Regions from separate parts of the Shinella sedimenti genome, predicted to be linked through region 1. Evidence: predicted binding sites of a transcription regulator. Region 1 holds the regulator's gene; the other holds the start of a gene.
The links. The regulator PhoB, encoded in region 1, activates phosphate uptake and scavenging genes when phosphate is short. The targets are predictions, from matches to a motif close to TGTCATNNANCTGTCAT.

Region 1 (4,383 bases):
ACGCCGATGGACCCGGCAACGGCTCTTCCGGTGCAGATCTACATGTGGGCGAACGAGGCCGAACGCGCCTTCGTGGAGCGCACGTCGGGAGCCATCATCGTGCTCCTCATCTTCCTCATCCTCATGAATGTCGGTGCGATCCTCCTGCGCCGCCGTTTCGAACGACGCTGGTAGAAGGACCGGTCATATGAACATGATGTCAGAAGCAGCAGTCGAGAAAGCCCTGGACAGACAAATGAACGACATTTCCTACAAGATGATCGGCAAGGACGTTTCGGTCTATTACGGCGAGAAGCGCGCCCTCTACGACGTGAACCTCAACGTCCGCGAAAACACCGTTACCGCGCTCATCGGCCCTTCGGGTTGCGGCAAGTCGACGTTCCTGCGCACGCTCAACCGCATGAACGACACGATCGACGGCTGCCGCGTGACCGGCCGCATCACGCTCGACAGCGACGATATCTATGATCCGAACATCGACGTCGTGGAACTGCGCGCCCGCGTCGGCATGGTGTTCCAGAAGCCGAACCCGTTTCCTAAGTCGATCTACGAGAACGTTGCCTATGGTCCGCGCATCCATGGCCTCGCCAAGGCGAAGGCCGACATGGACGCCATTGTCGAGCAGAGCCTGCAGAAGGCCGGCCTGTGGAACGAGGTGAAGGATCGCCTGCACGAAGGCGGCACGGGCCTCTCCGGTGGTCAGCAGCAGCGCCTGTGCATCGCCCGCGCCGTCGCCGTCAGCCCGGAAGTCATCCTGATGGACGAGCCCTGCTCGGCGCTCGACCCGATCGCCACCGCCAAGGTCGAGGAACTGATCCACGAGCTGCGCACCAATTTCACGATCGTCATCGTGACGCACTCCATGCAGCAGGCGGCCCGCGTGTCGCAGCGCACCGCCATGTTCCACCTCGGCAACCTCGTCGAGGAGAACGACACCGACAAGATGTTCACCAACCCGGATGACCAGCGCACGCAGGACTACATCATGGGCCGCTTCGGCTGACGTTTTCGTCGCCTTAGCCCCTGAAACCCGCGTGTATTAAGGACAGAACGATGTCATCGACCCATATTGTCTCGATTTACGACGAAGAACTGAAATATCTCTCCCGCCGCATTTCCGAAATGGGCGGCACGGCCGAGCAGATGGTGGCGGATTCGGTCCGCGCCCTTGTTTCCGCCGATGCGGCGCTGGCCCAGAAGGTCATTTCCGAGGACGTGATCCTCGACAATGCCGAACGCCAGATCAACGAGAAGGCGATCGTCACCATCGCCAAGCGCCAGCCGATGGCGGCGGACCTGCGCGAAATCATGGGCACGATCCGCATTGCCGCGGAGCTGGAGCGCGTCGGCGATCTCGGCAAGAACACTGCCAAGCGCGTGATTGCCGTGCAGAGCTCGGGCATGCCGCGCAAGCTTGCCCGCGGTCTCGAGCATCTGGCCGAACTGGCGCTGATGCAGCTCAAGGAAGTACTCGATGTCTTCGCCACCCGTTCGGTGGACAAGGCCAAGGCCATCCGTGAGCGCGACGACGAGATCGATGCGATCTACACCTCGCTGTTCCGCGAACTCCTGACCTACATGATGGAAGACCCGCGCAACATCACGCCCTGCACCCATCTCCTGTTCTGCGCCAAGAACATCGAGCGCATCGGCGACCATGCGACCAACATTGCCGAAACCATTTATTACATGGCGACCGGCTCCCAGCCCGAGGGCGAGCGCCCGAAGGACGACACCTCGACATCCGTCGTCACGGCCGATGTCTCCGAAGCTTCCGAGTAAACTGGATAGGGTTCTCTACATGGTGCCCAGAATAGCCGTCGTGGAAGATGAGGAGGCGCTGAGCGTCCTCCTGCGTTACAATCTCGAGGCGGAAGGTTTCGAGGTGGATACGATCCTGTCCGGCGACGAGGCGGAGATGCGCTTGCAGGAGCGCATGCCCGATCTTCTCATCCTTGACTGGATGCTGCCTGGTGTTTCCGGCATCGAGCTGTGCCGGCGCCTGCGCCAGCGGCCGGAAACTGAGCGCCTGCCGATCATCATGCTGACGGCGCGCGGCGAGGAGAGCGAACGCGTGCGTGGCCTGGCCACGGGTGCGGATGACTATGTGGTCAAGCCCTTCTCCACGCCGGAACTCGTCGCCCGTGTGCGGGCAATGCTGCGCCGTGCCAAGCCGGAAGTCGTGTCCACGGTGCTGCGCTGCGGGGATATCGAACTCGATCGCGAGACGCATCGCGTTCATCGCCGCACGCGTGAAGTGCGCCTCGGCCCGACGGAGTTCCGCCTCCTGGAATTCCTGATGACCTCGCCCGGCCGCGTCTTCTCACGCTCGCAGCTTCTCGACGGTGTCTGGGGGCATGACATTTATGTCGACGAGCGCACGGTCGACGTGCATGTCGGCCGTCTGCGCAAGGCGCTCAACTTCGCCAACATGCAGGATGTCATCCGCACGGTCCGCGGCGCCGGCTATTCGCTGGAAACCTGAGCGAACGCAATTCCTCCCGAGGACGGAAATGGGCCCTTCGGGGCCTGTTTGCGTCTCGGCGTGCCACTTGCCGCACAAACGAAAACGGAGCCTTCCGGCCCCGTTTCTATTCTTCTGTCGCTAATGTCACCGCGCGCGGCGGCGCTCGGCCGAAGGCTGGTAGGCGAGGCGTTGGTGATAGGTGCAGTACGGCGAGTTGTCAGGGGATTCGCAGCCGCAGAAATGGAAGTCGTCGTTCAGCGGATCGCCGATCGGCCACTTGCAGGTGCGCTCGGTGAGCTGCGTCAGTTCCAGCTTGCGCGACATCGGTACCACGACGTTCTTGCCGCTGATGACGACGGGCAGGTTCTCGGTCTCTACGTCGAAATCGGTGTCGACTTCGTCCTTGGTGAGCGCATTGCCCACCGGCCGGCTGACCGGGCGGGGGGCGTTGGCCGGGCGCGCTGCGAAGTTCGAGGGGCGCGGGGTGGTCGCCGCCGGGCGCTTCGGACGGGCCGAAGCCGGCGTGCCGCCAGCCTTGGCGCGGCCCGGTAGGTTAAGCCGGTGCACCTTGCCGATGACGGCGTTGCGGCTCACGCCGCCGAGCTGCGCAGCGATCTGGCTGGCGCTGAGGCCCTCGCTCCAGAGCTTCTTGAGTTTCTCGACCCGCTCGTCTGTCCAGTTCATGCTCTCGTCTCCGTTCGGCGCTCGCTATGCGGGAATCCCTCATCGCGCCACGAACGAATTCGCAGCCTGAGCGCCCTAACTCTGGTGGTGACTAGTTCCGCCGCATGCAGTCTAGTAATTGGCCCTTAACCTAGAGTCCGGGGGACTCTGTGACAAGAGTCGGGGGAATCGGGGCGAATCGATTTCGGAGTTTTCCCCAACTTGCTGGTAGGGTGTGACTCGATAGCGACACTGTCCATGGATGCCGTGAATCCTCACCCTGCGGGAGGTTCAGTGCGATTTGGAGCTATGCATTTTATTGACATCACGACATGAAATGCAGATAGTGCAGCATGCCGCCGCAAGGCGGCTTTTGATTTTTCTGGCAATCGGAAAGTCAAGCCCCTGAATTTCTTTTCCGCATCCCTTTTGGAGGATACGCGCCATGGCCGATGCCGCGCCGCTCTATGAAACCTATATGCGTGCGCCGCTCCGGTTCACGCACGGGGAGGGCGTCTGGCTGGTCGACGAGAAGGGCGACCGATATCTCGATTTCGCCGCCGGCGTGGCCGTCAGCTCGCTTGGGCATGGTCATCCCCATCTCGTTTCCGCGCTGAAGGAGCAGGCCGACAAGGTCTGGCACCTCTCCAACCTCTATGAGGTTCCGGGTCAGGAAAGCCTCGGCCGGCGGCTGACGGACGCAACCTTCGCGGAAAAGGTGTTCTTCACCAATTCGGGTGCGGAAGCGCTGGAATGCGCGATCAAGACCGCGCGCCGCTACCATTTCGCCAAGGGGCATCCCGGCAAATACCACATCATCACCTTCGAAGGCGCGTTTCATGGCCGCACGATCGCGACCATCGCCGCGGGCGGACAGGAAAAGTACATCGAGGGCTTCGGCCCCAAGGCGGCGGGCTTCCTGAAGGTTCCCTTCGGCGATATCGCCGCCGTAAAGGACGCGATCACCGAGGAAACCGCCGCAATCCTGATCGAGCCCGTTCAGGGCGAGGGCGGCCTCAGGCCGGTGCCGAAGGAGTTCATGCAGGAGCTGCGCCAGCTCTGCGACGAATACGGCCTGCTGCTCATCCTCGATGAGGTGCAGACGGGCGTTGGCCGCACGGGCCGCTTCTTCGCCTATGAGCATTCCGGCGTTGCGCCCGATATCATGGCAATCGCCAAGGGCATTGGCGGCGGTTTCCCGCTCGGTGCGTGCCTTGCGACGGCCGAAGCGGCATCCGGCATGGTGGCCGGCA
Region 2 (4,383 bases), on a different contig from region 1:
GATCATCTTCAACCGCGGCAACCTGCTGCCGCATCCGATCTTCGATACGCAGGTCGCGGCCATGGTCTGCGGCTTCGGCGACAGCGTGTCCTATGACCAGCTCGTGCAGAAGATCAAGGGCGTGCATATCGACAAGTCCTCGCGCTTCACCGATTGGAGCCGCCGGCCGCTGACCGACAAGCAGCTCGAATATGCGCTGGCCGACGTCACCCACCTGCGCGACGTCTATCTGGCACTCAAGGAGAAGCTGGAGGAAGCGGGCCGCTCGCTGTGGCTGACGGAAGAAATGGCCGTGCTGGAATCACGCGAGACCTACGACCTGCACCCTGATGACGCCTGGCGCCGCCTCAAGATGCGCGTCAAGAAGCCGGTGGAGCTGGCCGTTCTGCAGAAGGTGGCCGCCTGGCGCGAACGCGAGGCGCGCAGCCGCAATGTGCCGCGCTCGCGCATCCTCAAGGACGACACGATCTACGAGATCGCGCAGCAGCAGCCGGCCGACGCCGAGGCGCTGGCCCGCCTGCGCACCATTCCCAAGGGCTGGGAGCGCTCGCAGTCGGGTGCCGCCCTTCTCGAGGCCATCGGCGAGGCGCTTGCCATCCCGAAGACCGACCTGCCCCGTCTGCCGCGCCAGAACCATGTTCCCGAGGGCGCAGCCTCCGCCAGCGAAATGCTGAAGGTGCTGCTCAAGATCGTCTCCGAAAAAGAAGGCGTCGCGGCCAAGATCATCGCCAATTCCGACGATCTCGAAAAGATCGCCATCGAGGGCGAGGCGGCCGAAGTCGCCGCCCTTTCCGGCTGGCGCCGCGAACTCTTCGGCGAGACCGCGCTCAACCTTATCGGCGGCAAGGTCGCGCTGCGCTTCGTCGACAAGAAGATCGAGGCCGTCGAGCTTTAAGCTTCATGCGTGAAGCCTGGCGCCCTTGGTGATGCGATCCACGGTCTTCTTGTCGGCATGCATCGCGATGCCGACGATCTTGGCATCGTCAGGACGGAACGTCGCGAAGACCGCACGATTGGCGGCGTCATGGCCGGTCGAGAACATCTCCTCGATATAGACGGATGCGGGCAACGCACGTTCAAGCGCGCGGGCATGGATCTTTGAAAGCGTCGCGCCGTCGGCCGACAGCACGATGATCGGCTGCACGCTGAGCGCGTTATAGACATGGCCGGCCGCATCGCGATAAGCTTCGCCGATCAGTTCCGGCTTCTGGCCGATGATGCCGCTCGACAGGAACGCGGTGACATTGAGCTTCTGCCACACCTCCAGATCCTCGCGCAGCACGACGGCGAACTTGGTATCGAACATTCGGATATACTCCCGGGAAAAGGCTGCGGACCATTCCGCAGACAATGCGATAGCAGGCGCGGTCGAGGGCCCGCTTGAACGTTCGTGCACGGACAGGGACAAGGACCGCATCGTCGTCGCGCCCGAGCTTGCCGGCATCGAGCGGATCGAGGCCCGGTTCCGCGGCAAGGGCTTCGACCTGCACCGGCACGATACCTATGCGCTGGGCGTCACCATGGCCGGCATCCAGACCTTCCGCTATCGCGGCGCGTCGCGGTTCAGCCCGCCCGGCAATGTCATCGTGCTGCATCCCGACGAACTGCACGACGGCGCGGCCGGCACCGATGACGGGCTGACCTACCGCATGATGTATATCCCGCCGGAGCGGTTCCTGCCGGCGACGGCTGAACGCGGGCGCGCCCTGCCCTTCGTGGCAAGCCCCGTCGTCGACGATGTCGGGCTGGCGCGGCTGCTGCTCGAGGCCTTCGGCAGCATGGGCGAAGCGTTCGAACAGCTGAAGTTCGACGAGCTCATGGCGGAGATTGCCATCGCGCTGCTCGACCATGCCGGTGCGCCGCAGGCACGGTCGGAACGGCTTGCGCAGCCGGAGGTCCTGAGAGCCTGCGCCTTCCTGCGGGAAAACATCGTCCGGCAGGTCAGCGCTCAAGACCTCGAAGAGGTGACCGGCCTCGACCGCTTTGCGCTTGCCCGGCAGTTCCGCCGAGTGCTCGGCACCAGCCCGCACCGCTATCTCGTCATGCGCCGGCTGGAATGCGCGCGCGCTCTGATCACTGCCGGCGAAAGCCTCGCGGAAGCCGCCTTCGCCAGCGGCTTTGCCGATCAGGCCCATCTCAGCCGCCACTTCAAGAAAGCGCACGGCATGACGCCCGGACGCTTCGCCGCGCTTTCCGCAGGGCGCGGCCGCTAGCGCATTGTTTTCATCGCATTATCCCACGCCGAAGCGATGCCGCTTCGGCCGGAAATGCTCTAATCCACACCCCCGTCACGAAAGCGACAAGCAACTGTCAAGCAGCGGTCATGCACGCTGCCTATCAACTGGCGTCGCTTTGCAAACCCACGGGGATAACGATGACCAGACACCTTTTCACCACCGCTGCCCTTGCGCTGCTGATGACCACGACCGCGCTCGCCGCGGAGACCGAATTTACCGCCACGCTGAAGGCGCATGCGATCCTTCCGGCCGACACGATCCTCGCCGCCCCCGATGACGCGGCCGATTATCTCAAGACCTCCGGCAAGTTCACCACCGCCGACCGCAAGCGTAGCGATGCGCCCGGCACTGTCATGGGCAAGGACGGCGTGCGCGAGACCGGCCTTGCACTGCCCTTCGCAGGACAGCCAATGCAGGGCTTCTCCGGCATCAAGGCCATGGAGGACGGCACGTTCTGGACGCTGTCGGACAACGGTTTCGGCACCAAGCTGAACTCGTCCGACGCCATGCTGATGCTGCATCATGTGCGCTTCGACTGGGACAAGGGCACGATGGAGCCGATCACGACGCTCTTCCTGTCCGACCCGGACAAGAAGGCGCCCTTCCCGATCGTCATGGAGGGTGCGGCCAAGCGCTACCTCACGGGCGCCGATTTCGATGTCGAATCCATCCAGCCCGTCGCCGACGGTTTCTGGGTCGGTGAGGAATTCGGCCCGTACATTCTGAAATTCGACCGTGAGGGCCGACTGACCGACGTCATCGCCACCGAGGTCGACGGCAAGCCGGTGGCTTCGCCCGACAATCCGACGCTTGCCGTGCAGGCCGATCCGTCCAAGGCGATGCCGGCCTTCAACCTCAAGCGCTCCGGCGGCTATGAAGGCCTGGCCCTTTCGAAGGACGGCTCGAAGCTCTACGGCCTGCTGGAAGGCCCGATCTGGCTAGACAATGCCAATGTCGAGAAGGCCGAAGGTCGCCCGGCTCTGCGCATCATCGAGCTCGACGTCGCGTCCAAGGCCTGGACGGGCCGCAGCTGGCTCTATCCACTTGCCGAAGGCGGCGAGGCCATCGGCGACTTTAACATGCTGGACGAGACGACGGCACTGGTGATCGAGCGCGATAACGGTGCGGGTACCGCCGACAAGGCCTGCGCCGATGCGAAGGACCCGAAGCCGGACTGCTTCGCCACGCCCTCAAAGGTCAAGCGCATCTACAAGATATCCATGACGGACGACAACGCCGGCAAGGCCGTGCGCAAGATCGGCTATATCGACCTTCTGAAGATCGCCGATCCCGACAACAAAAAGCGCCAGGGCGGCGGCGACGGCTTCTACGACATGCCGTTCGTCACCATCGAGAATGTCGACCGCGTGGACGACACCCACATCATCGTCGGCAACGACAACAACCTGCCCTTCTCCGCCGGCCGCGCGCTCGACAAGGCCGACGACAACGAATTCGTGCTGCTGGAAGCGGGCGCGTTTTTGAAGGCGGAGTAAGCCACATCAGCCTTCTCCCCGCTTGCGGGGAGAAGGCTTAAAAGGCCTGGCCATCATTCAACCGGAAAGGTCAATGCAGTTTGTTACCGCGGATCGACAAACTGCAGGATCAGCTGGTGGACATTGCCGCCCTCGCTCATTTCGACGTTGTCGAAATCGCGGCTGCGCGCGCGCTGGGCTTGCGAGAGCTCGCCAAGCCGGGCCTGGAGCGCGGGACGGATCTTCTTGCAGTTCGGATCGTCCTCGACGCGCATGCCCACGCTCATCGCCTCGATCTCATTCACCATGTCCTTGATGAAGTCGCCATGGATTTTCTCATGCGCGGTCACGCCGGCGATGAAGGTGTCCCAGCGGCTCTTCATCGGTTCGGAGAGCTTGGTCTTCAGCTGCGGCAACGTGTAGGTGATGATGAGCTTCGGCTTGTTGACCGTGATGACGCAGGCATTGCCCTGCCGCTCGTATTTGCGCGTCCAGGTCAGCTTGAATCCGGTATGGGCTATGACGCGGGCCACACCGAGCTTGGGGCCGCGCTCGCCGATGGAGCGATAGATGTCGAGGCCCGTCGTGCCCTGCACCGAATAGGGTTCGACACGCTCCACCGCCTGCCAGTCCTGCGCCATGGCGCCGGTGGCAAGAAAAAGGCCGATGAG

Region 2: a site for PhoB is predicted at 2,309-2,325, ahead of MKI86_RS03850 (esterase-like activity of phytase family protein). Genes of this name have one in related genera too.

The regions. Positions count from the first base shown of each region.
Region 1 is NZ_JAKVIN010000003.1:326,862-331,244, forward strand. Features, by position in the region: gene pstA (phosphate ABC transporter permease PstA) at 1-174, shown strand, start outside; gene pstB (phosphate ABC transporter ATP-binding protein PstB) at 188-1,003, shown strand; gene phoU (phosphate signaling complex protein PhoU) at 1,054-1,782, shown strand; gene phoB (phosphate regulon transcriptional regulator PhoB) at 1,802-2,485, shown strand; gene MKI86_RS08990 (GcrA family cell cycle regulator) at 2,612-3,151, opposite strand; gene MKI86_RS08995 (aspartate aminotransferase family protein) at 3,576-4,383, shown strand, end outside.
Region 2 is NZ_JAKVIN010000001.1:756,853-761,235, forward strand. Features, by position in the region: gene rnd (ribonuclease D) at 1-895, shown strand, start outside; gene MKI86_RS03840 (DUF2000 family protein) at 899-1,306, opposite strand; gene MKI86_RS03845 (AraC family transcriptional regulator) at 1,293-2,213, shown strand; gene MKI86_RS03850 (esterase-like activity of phytase family protein) at 2,375-3,733, shown strand; gene MKI86_RS03855 (DUF922 domain-containing Zn-dependent protease) at 3,817-4,383, opposite strand, start outside.